DNA from 2 places in the Chryseobacterium sp. FG46 genome. Region 1 is predicted to be linked to the other one. Evidence: riboswitches for the same ligand, from Rfam matches in the RefSeq annotation. Region 1 holds a riboswitch; the other holds the start of a gene.

What was found. Region 1 has a riboswitch for S-adenosylmethionine ahead of ACODR7_RS11895 (alpha/beta fold hydrolase). Riboswitches for the same ligand answer to the same signal wherever they lie in the genome.
Region 2: another riboswitch for S-adenosylmethionine. It lies ahead of ACODR7_RS06845 (SusC/RagA family TonB-linked outer membrane protein); the one in region 1 lies ahead of ACODR7_RS11895 (alpha/beta fold hydrolase).

Annotation. Positions count from the first base shown of each region.
Region 1 is NZ_JBMDJJ010000013.1:117,170-124,723, forward strand. Features, by position in the region: gene ACODR7_RS11880 (proline dehydrogenase family protein) at 1-447, shown strand, start outside; gene ACODR7_RS11885 (OsmC family protein) at 523-942, shown strand; gene ACODR7_RS11890 (MGH1-like glycoside hydrolase domain-containing protein) at 1,019-3,634, opposite strand; SAM riboswitch class I at 3,823-3,929, shown strand; gene ACODR7_RS11895 (alpha/beta fold hydrolase) at 3,990-4,934, shown strand; gene ACODR7_RS11900 (ACT domain-containing protein) at 4,934-6,472, shown strand; gene ACODR7_RS11905 (O-succinylhomoserine sulfhydrylase) at 6,569-7,554, shown strand, end outside.
Region 2 is NZ_JBMDJJ010000006.1:155,894-163,447, forward strand. Features, by position in the region: gene ACODR7_RS06820 (LysM peptidoglycan-binding domain-containing protein) at 1-945, shown strand, start outside; gene fabD (ACP S-malonyltransferase) at 1,016-1,891, shown strand; gene ACODR7_RS06830 (GYDIA family GHMP kinase) at 1,900-2,805, shown strand; gene pckA (phosphoenolpyruvate carboxykinase (ATP)) at 2,933-4,549, shown strand; gene ACODR7_RS06840 (type II 3-dehydroquinate dehydratase) at 4,652-5,059, opposite strand; SAM riboswitch class I at 5,305-5,404, shown strand; gene ACODR7_RS06845 (SusC/RagA family TonB-linked outer membrane protein) at 5,488-7,554, shown strand, end outside.

The DNA.
Region 1 (7,554 bases):
ATTACCCTTCAGGCATATTTAAACCGTACTCCAAAAGACCTTGAACGGATATTGAATGAAACACAAGGAAAAATAAGAATTGTAAAAGGTGCTTTTGCTGTTCCTCCGGGACATGCTGTAGAGAGAGGAAAACATTTAGACGATTTATATATTAAATATATTGAAACTCTTTTCCTTAAAAACAGAAAATGTTCTGTTGCTACCCATCATTATATCGTTCAAAATAGAGTTAAAGAGCTTATTGACCAATATGACATTCCAAAATCTATGTATGAATTTGAAATGTTACTGGGAATACAGGAAGACCTGTTGAACGAAATCTATAAAGAAGGTTACCCGTGCAGGCAGTATATTGTGTATGGTGATGAATGGTATCTGTACATGTGTAACCGCATTGCAGAAAATCCGGATAATCTTTTTCAGGCTATGGTTGATATCATGTCTTAGCCTGAGGTTTACTCCATAAAGTTTTTTATATTTGAATAAGAATATAAAAAGAAATCTGAAATATAAACCCGTACAATGAAAATTACACTCAACAGAATAAACGACGATTTTTTATTTGAATGTACAAACTCACAAGGAAATTCTATCCTTTTAGATAATACTTCCCAGCCGGGAGCCAAAGGAGTTTCCCCAATGGAAAGTGTACTGATGGCTGTGGCAGGATGCAGCGGAATTGATGTGGTGTCTATTCTGAAGAAGCAACGTCAGGAAATTAAAAGCTTTCAGGCAGAGGTAGAAGGAGAAAGAGTGCAGGTAGAAGATGCGAAACCTTTTAAATCGATTAACGTTAAGTTCCTTTTGGAAGGAGAAATTGATCCTAAAAAAGCATTAAAAGCTGCAGAACTTTCTTTTGAAAAATACTGCTCTGTATCAAAAACGTTAGAACCGAATGTAGAAATCGGATACGAAGTGTATGTGAACGGAGAAAAAATTTAATCTCTCACATAGAATAGCAAAAGCCGGATGAAACATCCGGCTTTTATATTACTCATTACCAATTACTCATTGCTTATTAAAAGGTGAGTCTTGGTTTTATCAGTTTCGCCACAGTGGCTGTCCATCCCGTTTGGTGGGAAGCCCCTACGCCACGGCCGTTATCTCCATGGAAATACTCAAAGAAGGTAATATAATCTCTGAAATGTTCATCATAATTGAATTTCGGATTCCCTCCGTTGAAAGCCCTTTGCCCGTGTTCATCTTTTAAAAATAAAGAACAAAGTCTTTTGCTTATGTTCTGAGCTACTTCATCAAGGTTTCTCTTGTCGCCGCTGCCTGTTGGAAGTTCTACTTTCAGGCTGTTTCCATAATAATAATGAAAACGCTGAAGACTTTCCACAATCAGAAAATTGATGGGAAACCAAATGGGGCCGCGCCAGTTGCTGTTTCCGCCAAACATACGGCTGTCACTTTCTGCGGGTGTATAGTAGACCATATTTTCCGTTCCATGCACAGAAAATACAAAAGGATTTTCTTCATATACTTTGGACATCGCACGGATTCCGTAAGAACTCAGGAACTCTTTTTCATCAAGCATTCTGGACAGGACCTTTGTCAGTCTGTTTTTGCGGAGGATACTCATAAGGTGTTTTCGTCCTTGTCCTTCCTCATCCCAGTGAGAAACCAGTTTGGTCAACTCCGGCTTGTTCTTTAAGATCCATTCCATCCGGGTTCTGAAATTCGGCATCTTTTCCAATAAATGATGATCTACAATTTCAACGGCAAACATAGGAATCAGGCCTACGATACTTCTTAATCTTAAAGAAACGCTTTCCCCATTACCAAGCTGCAATACATCATAGAAGAATCCGTCTTCTTCATTCCAGAGACCTTTTGTGCCTTCGCCCAGATTTTCCATAGCCTCGGCGATATAAAGATAATGCTCAAAAAACTTGATCGCCATATCTTCATATACCTGGTAATACTGGGCAAGTTCCATCGCAATACGCATCATATTCAGTGCATACATCGCCATCCAGCTTGTTCCGTCTGCCTGTTCAAGGTGCTGGCCGTCCTTTAGTTCCATATTCCGGTCGAAAGCTCCGATATTATCAAGCCCAAGGAAACCACCGCCAAAGATGTTTTTCCCGTTTTTATCCTTCCGGTTCACCCACCATGTGAAATTAAGCAGCAATTTCTGGAAGACTTTTTCTAAAAATAATAAATCCGGCTTTCCGTTATTTTTTTCATCAATTTTAAAAACCCGGAAGCATGACCATGCGTGTACAGGAGGATTCACATCACTCATATTCCATTCATAGGCAGGAAGCTGTCCGTTGGGATGCATGTACCATTCTTTTGTAAGCAGCAAAAGCTGTCCCTTGGCAAATTCCGCATCAATGATGGAAAAAGGTACACAGTGAAAGGCCAGATCCCATGTAGCATACCACGGATATTCCCATTTATCAGGCATGGAAATAATATCCTTATTATGGAGATGATTCCATTCTGTATTTCTTACATATTCGTTGAAATTTCTTGGTGCTTCAAAGTTGGGATCACCTTTCAGCCATTTTCCGATATTATAATGGTAGAACTGTTTATTCCAGAGAAGCCCGGCAAAAGCCTGTCGCTGAACATTTCTTTCATCTTCGTTTACAGTGTCATTCTGAATTTCTTTATAAAATTCTTCAGCTTCAGCCTGTCGCGTATTGAAAATGGTATCAAAGTTTTCAAAAGGCTCATCGGCCTCTTCAGGGCACAATCTGAATTCAAAAACTTTTGATTCTCCGGCTCCGATAAGCTCATCAATCAGAAAAGAAGCTTTTGTCCCCTTTTTTTCGGGATTTACTGTATTTGCTTTATGAATAATATAGTGGTTGATTCCGTCTTTGAAATAAGTGTTTTCAACTGCGGGAGCTCCGTAAAGTTTAGACGTATTGGTTTCATTATCACAAAATACACTTTCGGCGTTTAAATTCCGGGAATAGAATTTTTTGATCGAAATGCTGTCATGTCCAATGTTAATACTTCCGTCGGGAGATGCATTGATTTCTCCTTTATAAGTATTGTATCCCCACTTCCAGTTGTTTCTGAACCATACAGTCGGAGCTACCAGAATAGGAGCTTCATGCTGACTTCGGTTGCATACTGTTACTCTGGCAAGAATATCATTGTGATCGGCTTTGCAGTATTCAATGAAAATATCAAAATATTCATCATTATCGAAAATTCCGGTATCGAAAATCTCATATTCCGGTTGCTTTTTGCTGCGTCTTCCGTTTTCTGCAACAAGCTCATCGTAAGGAAATTCATTAATTGGATATTTATACACCATTTTCATATAGCTGTGAGTAGGCGTATTATCCAGGTAATAAAAGATTTCTTTGATGTCTTCCCCATGGTTTCCCTGAGGATTGCTCAATCCGAAGAACCGTTCTTTTACCATTTTGTCCTTCTTGTTCCAGAACGAAAGAGCAAAACACAAAAGCTGTTTTACATCAGAAATTCCGGCAATGCCTTCTTCACCCCAGCGGTAGGCATAGCTTTCGGCATTATTATGATTGGTAAAGTTCCAGGCATTCCCGTTCGGGCTATAATCTTCGCGTACATTTCCCCACTGCCGGTTGCTTACATAAGGTCCCCAGTTTTTCCATTTGGTATCTTGTAATCTATCTTTTTCAGCGGTCATATCTCATCATTTTTCCACACGAAGTTAGTTTTTTTGACAAGTAATTCCAATTTTTTTCATCTGAAGAATTATTAATATGGCCTTGAAATACTTGTGTTTAAGGGCTTTTTAAAATATTAAAATATTTTTTTTTTGAAATTAAAAGAAAAGAACTACCTTTGCATCATTCGTTCATTCAAATATTGAAAATGTTATCAAGAAAGGTTGAGGGATTAGACCCTATGAAACCTTAGCAACCCTTTGTGCAAGCAAAGAAGGTGCTACGTTCTACCAAAGTATTTTGGACAGATAACTTACTGAAGTTCTTTTCAGCCATTTCCTGTGGCATTTTCAATTGTATTAAAATTTAATAGAATTGAAAACAGAACTAAACTATATTAATCTTTCGTATCAAACAAATTCCCAAAAGGAATACCATATCCCGTTAAGCTATCAGCTTTTTGGGAAAGATCTGTTTACAGCCCCTGTCATTTTAATCAACCATGCCCTTACCGGAAACTCAAATGTATCCGGAGATAAAGGCTGGTGGAAACAGCTGGTAGGAGAAAACCAGATTGTTGATACCGATCAATACACTGTTCTGTGTTTCAATATACCCGGAAACGGATATGATGATTTTTTAATTGAAGACTATGAAGACTTCACCCCTTCAGATATCGCCGCAATATTTCTGAAAGGACTTGAAGCATTACATATCAAAAACTTATATGCCATTATCGGAGGCTCTCTGGGAGGAGGGATTGCCTGGGAAATGCTTGCCAAGCAGCCGAATCTTGCAGAAATATTTATTCCCATAGCCTGTGATTACAGAACACACGACTGGCTTCATGCGCAGTGTCTGGTTCAGAAATTTTTATTGAATGATAAAGAAGAACCATTACAGAAAGCGAGAATTCATGCCATGCTGTGTTACAGAACTCCACAGTCACTCAATGACAGATTTCAAAACCAATATAACCAGGAAAAACAACGCCTGGAATCAGAAGACTGGTTGGTTTATCATGGTAATGCACTGAACGAGAGGTTTAGTTTAAAAGCATACAAGCTGATGAATCATCTCTTAATGAATATAAACGTTGCTGAAAAAGCACTGGAGAACATACAGGCACGAATGCACATGATCTCAGTAGATACAGACTTATTCTTCCCGGCTTCTGAAATCCGGATGTGTTTTGAAAACTTAAAAGAGAAAAATAAGAATGTTTCTTATCACGAGATCCAATCTATACACGGGCATGATGCCTTCCTAATGGAATATCAACAATTAAATAATATCATTAAAAACATTTTACAGAAGTAATGAAAAATGCTAACGAAATAAAATTTTTGAAGAACAGATCAATCATCAAATTTGAAGGAGAAGATTTCCTGGGAGAAATCGGGATTGACGGACGTATTTTTAAAGCGCTTACTTTAGCGCGTATCAGTGTAGGCGTAATTTCTCAACAGGCCATAGAAAACGGAATTTCTATTCTGGTCCAGGAAAATGATGCAGAAAAAGCAGTGGCTTGTCTTATTGATGAATTTGAAGCAGAAAGAAAATCAGGAAAAGTTTCCCAGATCTATAGTATCAATAAAGTTTCTGTGATTGGTTTTGTAGCAGAAGATTTCAATAAAGTCTTTGCTGAGCTGGCAAGAAATAATGTTTTTCCATTGCTTTTAAATCAGGTGGCAGGAGAAAACAGAGTCAACATTGTAGTGACTTCTTCACAGGATGAAAAAACAAAAAATATCATAGAATCTGAAATTTTCAAAAAACCAAAGACGGTTCATCTGGCAATTATTGGTCACGGAAACGTAGGAAAAACACTGATAGAACAAGTTCTTGAATCAGCAGAAGAAATTAAAAAACGTAAAAAAATTGATCTTAAAGTGGTAGCAGTAGCCAACTCTAAGAAAATTGCCTTCAATAAAAAAGGATTTGATGCCAATTGGAAAGATGAGGTTTTAACAGCAGAACATCCATCGAATGTAGAAGAACTGATTAATTTCTCGAACGAAAATCAACTGGAAAACCTGATCGTTGTAGATAACACAGCCAGCAAAGATTTTGTTAAAAACTATCATGCTTTGGCAGAAAACGGATTTGATCTCGTTTCTTCCAACAAAATTTTTAATACGCTTCCCATTGAGGAATACAGAAAACTAAGATATACGTTGAGCAAAAACAACAGACGTTATCTGTATGAAACCAATGTTGGTGCAGGTCTTCCGTTAATTGATACAATCAAATTATTACACCTTTCAGGAGAGAATATTACAAGAATTAAAGGCGTATTCTCAGGAACATTGAGTTATGTTTTCAATAATTTTTCTTTGAGAGACGATAAATTCTCAACCATCATCAACGAAGCTCTGGAAAAAGGATACACAGAACCGGATCCAAGAGAAGACTTATCAGGAAATGATGTAGCCAGAAAACTATTGATTCTTGCGAGAGAATTAGACTTAATCAATGAATTCGGAGATATCAATATCCAAAATCTGGTTCCGGAAAACTTATTGGAGGTTTCAAAATCAGAATTCCTTTCAAGACTTGAAGAACTGGATGATGAATACCAGAAGATAAAAGAGAATCAGGAATCTGGACACGTATTGAGATATGTAGGTGATCTGCACGGTGATCTGCAGACAGATAAAGGCGAGTTGGATGTGAAACTGATTTCAGTTCCTGCAACTTCCGCTTTAGGTCAGTTAAAAGGTTCAGATTCAATCTTTGAAATCTATACGGAAAGCTACGGAGAAAACCCAATTGTTATCATGGGAGCGGGAGCTGGTGCACAGGTAACAGCAAGAGGTGTATTCGGGGATATTTTAAGAGTAAGTGAAACAAAATAAAACTTAATATAACAGGGTAATCATTACTGCAGTTGTCATTCTGAGCATCGCGAAGAATCTGATGGTTACACTGCTAAATTGACAAATTAAAACTATATGGAAAATTTTGAAACATCAGCAATAAGAACCCAGACGGAAAGATCTCAGTTTGATGAGCATTCTACGCCATTATATCTTACTTCCAGTTTTATATTTCAGGATGCGGAAGATATGAGAGCCAGCTTTGCTGAAGAAAAACCTAAAAACCTATACAGCCGTTTCTCTAATCCCAATGTAACAGAGTTTACAGAGAAGATCGCTAAAATGGAAGGTGCAGAAGCAGGATATGCCTTTGCAACGGGGATGGCTGCCATCTATTCTACATTTGCTGCCTTATTGAACGCCGGAGATCATATCGTAAGCTGTCAGTCTGTATTCGGGTCTACACATACCTTGTTTACCAAGTATTTCCCGAAATGGAATATTGAAACCTCTTATTTCAAAGCTGGAGATGCGGAAAATGTTGAACAATACATTAAACCCAATACAAAGATCTTATATCTTGAAACACCTACCAATCCGGCTATTGAAATTCTGGATCTTGAGTTTTTCGGACAGATCGCTAAAAAGTATAATCTTATTTTTATTGTAGATAACTGTTTTGCAACACCTTATCTTCAGCAGCCAATCAAATACGGTGCAGATATTGTGGTACACTCAGCTACGAAACTGATTGACGGACAGGGAAGAGTTTTAGGAGGAATAGCCGTAGGAAAAGAAGACCTGATCAGAGAAATTTATCTTTTCGCAAGAAATACAGGACCTGCATTATCTCCTTTTAATGCCTGGGTATTATCCAAAAGTTTAGAAACATTGGCAATCCGTGTAGAAAAGCACTGTGAAAATGCTTTGAAGGTGGCCGAATTTTTAGAAAGCCATCCTAATGTGGAATTAGTTAAATATCCATTCCTGAAATCCCATCCAAATTATGAAGTAGCCAAAAAGCAGATGAAGTTGGGAGGAAACATCGTAGCATTTGAAATAAAAGGAGGAATAGAAGGAGGACGAAACTTTTTAGATAAGATACAAATGTGTTCGCTGTC
Region 2 (7,554 bases), on a different contig from region 1:
TATAGAGCAATGGCTCTTGATTTTTTGACAGGAGCTAAACTTGCCATTGAAAGAAATGCAAGAGGAGGGCAAAAATTGGATATTAAAGTGGTAGATTCTGGAAATGAAGCTTCATTCAAAAACTCTTTAACACAGATCAATCCTGATAATACAGACCTTATCATAGGGCCTTTCTTTAAATCCAATGTAATTGATGTTCTTGATTTTACCAAAAATCAGAAAATTCCGGTTGTAGCACCATTTGCCAACTCTCCGGAACTTTATAACTACAGTAATCTTATTATTGTTGAGACCAACAATCAGACCTATGCTGATAAGATTGTAGAAGAGATAAAAGGAATTTATTCAGATCAGAAAATATATATAGTGGCAGATGCTAAAAAAGAAAATGCCAATTATATCAAAGCCGGACTTGAAAAAACGGTGAAAAATCCTAATATCATTATTGTTAATTCCCCGGCAGATATTCAGCCGGATCAGAATATGATGACAGGACAATCTGCACCGGTTATTGCCATTTTAGCAAATGATGATAATGCTGCTGGAGATGCTTTTGCCAACAGAATGATTGCTATTTCTAAAGAAGTTCAGGGAATAAAAGCCTTCAGTATGTTCTATTCTCCGGTTTTTGAGAAGAGAGTAGACGAACTGAGCCAGGCAAGTCTGGTATATCTGATGGATAGAAAGATTAATACGGACGGAAATTTTGAAAAAGAAATTCTGGCTGCTTATAAAAGCAAATACTGTAAAACTCCACCAAAATATGCAATCGTAGGTTTTGATGTTGTTAATGACATGCTAACCAGAGAAAATAAAAAAGGAGAGATCTTTAAACAGATGAATAAAGTTCAGACTCAGCTTGCTACCAAATTTGAGTTTGTAAAATCTAAAGCTAATGGTGCTTATGTAAATACCGGTTACAGAGTAATCAGGTTAGTGCCTTAAATGATTTGTAGCTGTTTAAAAGAATATTATTAACATTATAGTTATATTTGCATAATATTTAATTCAATACATGAAAGCACTTGTATTTCCAGGGCAGGGATCTCAGTTCGTAGGAATGGGAAAAGAATTGTATGATTCTAGAAAAGATATTAAAGATCTGATGGAATCTGCCAATGAAATTTTAGGTTTCGACATTCTTTCCATTATGTTTAACGGTACGGATGCGGATCTTAAGAAAACAGAGGTTACCCAGCCTTCAATATTTATACATTCAGTAGCAGCATTAAAAGCCGTAAATGGTCTTGGTGCTGAAATGGTTGCAGGACACTCTTTAGGAGAGTTTTCAGCTTTGGTAGCCAACGGAGTTTTATCCTTTGATGACGGTTTGAAATTAGTTTCTGAAAGAGCAAAGGCTATGCAGGAAGCTTGCGATGCCAATCCAAGTTCTATGGCGGCTATCTTAGGTTTAGAAGATGCTAAGGTTGAAGAAATCTGTGCACAGATCAACGGAATTGTTGTTCCTGCCAACTATAACTGTCCGGGACAATTGGTAATTTCCGGAGAAACACCCGCAGTAGAAGAAGCTTGCGCAAAACTGAAAGAAGCAGGAGCTAAAAGAGCATTGCTATTACCAGTAAACGGAGCTTTCCATTCACCATTGATGCAGCCTGCACAGGAAAGACTGGCCGCAGCTATCGAAAAAACAAAATTCAGAAAAGCAACCATTCCTGTATACCAGAATATCACGACTACAGCGGTAACAAATCCCGATGAGATCAAACAAAACCTGATCGCTCAGCTTACCGGTCCTGTAAAATGGACACAATCTGTTCAGAATATGATTAAAGACGGTGCATCAAACTTCGTAGAAGTAGGACCAGGAAAAACCCTTCAGGGATTAATCAAAAAAATTGACGGATCTGTAGAAGCAACTTCTGCAATCTAATAAAAAATATGAACGCGATATTTTCACCGGGAAAGCTTATGCTTACTTCAGAATATTTCGCAATAGATGGAGCTCTTGTCTTAGCGGTACCTACCAGGCTGGGACAAGAGTTTTTCTTTGAAGAAAAAGAAGATGGAAACTCTCTTATTCTTTGGGAAGCTTATCATCAGAATACATTATGGTTAAAAGCTGTCATAGATTATAAAAACTGGCAGATTCTGGAAACCAATATTCCATCAAGTGCTGAATTCATTACCAAAACACTACAAAATGTTCAGCAGCTTTCTAGCAGTAAATTCAAAGCAGACCTTACTTATCATTTAAAAACAAATCTTCAGTTTCCTGCAGATTATGGGCTTGGTAGCAGTTCCACCCTGATGAACAATCTTGCAGAATGGGCAGAGGTTGATCCTTTTTATCTTAATACTATCAGCTTAGGTGGCAGTGGATACGATATCGCTGTAGCTAAGGAAAAATCTGCAGTTCTGTTCCAGAGTAAACCTGAGATAAAATATGAGAAAGTAGATTTCAGTCCATCCTTTAAAAATGAACTGATTTTTATTCATTTAAATCAGAAGCAGGATAGTAGAGAGGGAATCAACTTTTACAAGTCCAAAAAGAAGTCTCCGGAATTGGTGAATGAATTTTCAGATCTCACAAAAAAAATATTGTTATGCAATGAATTGGAAAAATTTTCCGAATTAATGATGATTCATGAGCATAAAATTGCAAATTTTCTTGAAATTCTCACAGTTAAAGAAAAATTATTCTCAGATTGCCCTTTATTTGTCAAAAGTTTAGGTGCATGGGGTGGAGATTTTGTAATGAGTGCTAAATTTGGGGACTATAAGAACTATTTTTGGGAGAAAGGTTTTTCCACTGTTTTAGAATGGGAAAATATAATTAGCTTATAATCAAATGGTTGTAATCCTTTTTTTTTATTTGTCATTCTGACTTATATCAGTATATTTAAACCACCTTTAACAAATAATTAATATTATTTTTGTTGAAGTCAATAAAGAAATAGAAAATATAAGTAAAATGAAAAACACTAAAATCATCCAGGATTTAGAGAAATTAGGGATTAAAGGAAACTATGAAGTAGTGTATAATCCTTCTTATGAAGAATTATATCAGGCTGAAGTTTCTCCTGAAAATCAGGGGTTTGAGCAAGCTGAGCTTACGGAATCTGGCGCAGTATCGGTAAAAACAGGAATTTTCACAGGTCGTTCACCTAAAGACAGATATATTGTTCAGGATGATGTTACAAGAGATACAATTTTCTGGGATGGTAAAGTAAACCTACCTACAACAGCAGAAATTTTCGGGTCTTGTAAAGAACTAGTGCTGAACCAGCTTGCTGGATCTAAAAAGATTTATGTAGTAGATACATTCTGCGGAACGAATGCAGATACGAGACTTAAAGTAAGATTCATCGTTGAAGTAGCATGGCAGGCGCATTTTGTTACTAATATGTTTATTCGTCCTTCTCACTATGAGCTTGAAAACTTCGGTGAGCCGGATTTCACTGTAATCAACGGATCAAAAACAACAAACCCGAACTGGGAAGCTCAGGGATTACACTCTGAAAACTTCATTATGTTCAACCTTACTGAAAAACTACAGATCATTGGAGGTACCTGGTACGGAGGTGAGATGAAAAAAGGAATGTTTGCCATGATGAACTATTACCTTCCGTTAAAAGGTATGGCTTCCATGCATTGTTCTGCAAACGTTGGAGAAAAAGGGGATGTAGCTTTATTCTTTGGTCTTTCTGGAACAGGTAAAACTACTTTATCAGCAGATCCTAAAAGATACCTTATCGGTGACGATGAGCACGGATGGGATAACAACGGAGTATTCAACTATGAGGGAGGATGCTACGCTAAAGTGATTGACTTATCTGAAGAAAAAGAACCGGATATCTTCGCTGCCATCAAGAGAGATGCACTTCTTGAAAACGTTGTTGTGAACAATGGAGTAGCAGATTATACAGACGGTTCAATCACTGAGAACACAAGAGTTTCTTATCCAATATATCATATCAACAAAATTGTATTGCCTTCTAAAGCAGGTCATGCTAAGAAGATTGTTTATCTTTCAGCAGATGCATTTGGGGTACTTCCTCCGGTTTCTATCCTGAATGAAGATCAGGCTCAGTACCACTTCCTTTGCGGTTATACCTCAAAATTAGCCGGAACTGAAAGAGGAATTACAGAACCTCAGCCATCTTTCTCTCCAGCATTTGGTGAAGCATTCCTTACATTACACCCTACAATGTATTCTAAAACATTAATCGGTAAAATGAAGGAGCACGGAGCTAAAGCTTATTTGGTGAATACAGGTTGGAATGGTACCGGAAAGAGAATTTCTCTGAAAGATACCAGAGCAATCATTGATGCAATCATTGACGGGTCTATCGATAATGCTCCTAAAACTCAGGTTCCAATTATGAACCTTGAAATTCCTACTGAATTACCAAACGTTTCTGCAGGTATTTTAGATCCTAGAGATACCTATGAGAGCGCTTCAGAATGGGAAGAAAAAGCAAAAGATCTTGCTTCAAGATACATCAAGAATTTTGAGCAGTACTGTGATACTGAAGAAGGTAAGAAATTAGTTGCTTCAGGACCCCAATTGCAGGAACAGACTATCTAATAGTTATCCATCAACATATAAAAAGCCTCATCAATAATGAGGCTTTTTGTTTGTATGTATCTGTGAGAATCTGTGTGATCTGTGGGGAATATAAGCTAAAAATTACTTCAAGCTCAATAAAGCCAATCTGTATCCATTCATCCCAAAACCAGATAAAACAGCGTCCGTATTAGCTGCTGTAACTGATTTCTGCCTGAATTCCTCTCTTTTGTAGATATTGCTGATGTGAACTTCTACTTTCGGTTTGCGGATATTCTTCAAACAATCAGCAATTGCATAAGAATAGTGGGTGAAAGCTCCCGGGTTAATTACCACCGCATCAAAATCATCATCCTGAAGCCTGTTGATAAGCTCACCTTCAATATTAGACTGGTAATATTGTAATTCATAAGCCTGAAACTCGGATCTTAAATTTTCCAAATAACTTTCCATAGAAACATTTCCATAGATTTCCGGTTCTCTTGTGCCTAACAGATTGAGGTTAGGGCCATTGATGATCAAAACTTTCATAGCATAAAATTAAAAAGTTTTTTCAATAAATCACACAAAAATTAAGGTATACTGAATTTTCATGCTATTGAATTATTGATAATGATATTTGTCATGTTTGAATAAATGATAAGGTCTGCAACTTCTTATTGTAGTGGGTTTTATTAAAAATTTATGTTAATTATTAAAAAATTATCATGAAAAAACAAATAAGTCTACTTGTTTTGTAGACTAAAAGTTTTTAGCTTTGCAACCATATTTCGATCGGCTTATAAAGAAAGATGGAGGGAACTGACCCTGTGAAATCTTAACAACCTGCCTCGTGTGGCAAGGTGTTACATTCAGCCTTTTAAGGAAAAATAAGCATTTGGTTTATCGTATTTATCGATGCCCTTTGCTGACTTTTCGGCAAAGGGCAAAATTTTAATATATGATAAATAAAATTGATTATGATTAGCAAAAATTTATTCAATTATAAAGCGTGGATACCTCCGGTTGCTGCTTTTTTTCTGGGAATAACCAGCATCAATGCACAGAATTCCAGGCCGAAAAAAGATAGCCTCCATGAAAAGGAACTTGATGAGGTAGTAGTGGTAGCGTACGGAAAAGCAAAAAGAAACAGCTATACCGGTTCTGTAGCTACAATTTCCAGCGATAAAATCAATAACAGACCAGTTACGAATATTACCAAAGCATTGGAAGGACAGGTTGCCGGAATTCAAACAACCAGTGCATCGGGACAGCCCGGCGCAGTTTCTACCATCCGCATCAGAGGAATTGGCTCAATCAGTGCTTCCAGTGATCCTTTATATGTAGTGGATGGAATTCCTTTTGACGGAAACCTGAACGCTATCAGCCCGAGTGATATAGAATCTATCAGTGTTCTGAAAGATGCTACAGCAAGTGCTTTGTATGGTTCAAGAGGTGCAAATGGGATTATTATCATCACTACAAAATCAGGTAAAAAAGGAGAAGCCAGAGTTAATTTTAATATCAGCCAGGGATTCTCCGGAAGAGCGGTGAAAGATTATCAACAGGTTAATACAGATCAGTATTTTCAACTCTATTGGGAAGCGCTGAGAAACGGATATCAGTCTGGCAAAGTTTCTTCTCAACAGGCTGCACAAATGGCAACAGATAATCTTGTTTCGACTCTTGGGATCAATCCATATGGCACTGCTTATCCAAAACCGGTAGGAACAGATGGAAAATTATTACCTGGTGCATCGCCGCTTTGGAATGATGACTGGAGAGATATTTTACAGAGAGTAGCTTCAAGAAATCAGGTGGATCTTGATATCAGCGGAGGAAGTGATAAAAGTAATTACTTCTTTTCACTGGGATATCTGGATGATAAAGGGATGGCGATTGAATCAGGATATAAAAGATATAATACCCGATTGAAGATCAATTCTGAAGTGAAAAAATGGCTTAATGTTGGAGTAAACCTGAATTATACAAACAGTATTCAGCAAGCGCCTACTTCTTCGGATTCCAAGGCGAGTAACATCATCAACGCAGCAAGATTTATTCCTTCATTCTATCCTTATTATGAAAGAAATGCAGATGGTACATATATTTTGGATGCTGATGGAAACCCGGTTTATGATTTTGGAAAATACAGGCCTACGAATGCGCTTCAGAATCAGAATGCCGCTGCAACACTGCCTTTAGACAAAAACGAAAACAAAGAAGATAACTTCTCCGGAAAAGGATTCATGGAATTCACTTTCTTGCCGGAGTTGAAATTCAAGACCAGCTTCTCTGTGGATTTAGTGAATTATAACGGACATTATTACTCAAATCCATTATTGGGGCAAGGTGCTGAAATAGGAGGTTCGGTAACGAAAACCAATACCAGAACACTTTCTTATACAACCAGCAATATTCTGACGTATGATAAAAAGTTTGGAAAACACCATGTTAATGCTTTAGCAGGGCACGAATTCTATAAATACGATTATCAGACCATTTCCGGAACAAGAAGTCAGTTTTCACTGCCTTATTACTATGAACCGGATGCTGCTTCTCTGTTAGGAAGCTTCAGTGGAAACAGTAATAAATTAAGCTTATTAAGTTTCCTTGGAAAAGTAGAGTATGATTATAATAATACCTATTTCCTGTCAGCTTCAGGAAGAGCAGACAGTTCTTCGAGATTTGCGAAAGATAACAGATGGGGGAGATTCTGGTCAGTGGGAGGTTCGTGGAAAATATCCAATGAGGAATTTATTAAAAGCCTGAATGTTTTCAATCAGCTGACATTGCGTGCCAGCTACGGAGGTCAGGGGAATGATAAATTACTTAGACCTAATGGGCAGCCGCTTTATTATGCGTATCAGGAGCTGTATAGATTTATAAGCCTTGGCGGAGAGCCGGGAACAACCCTTGAAAAGACTTCTACCAATAATGTGAAATGGGAAACCAACCTTAATTTAAATGTTGGATTGGAATTCGCGATTCTGAATAACAGAATTAAAGGAAATATCGAATATTTCAAAAGACAAAGCCAGGATCTT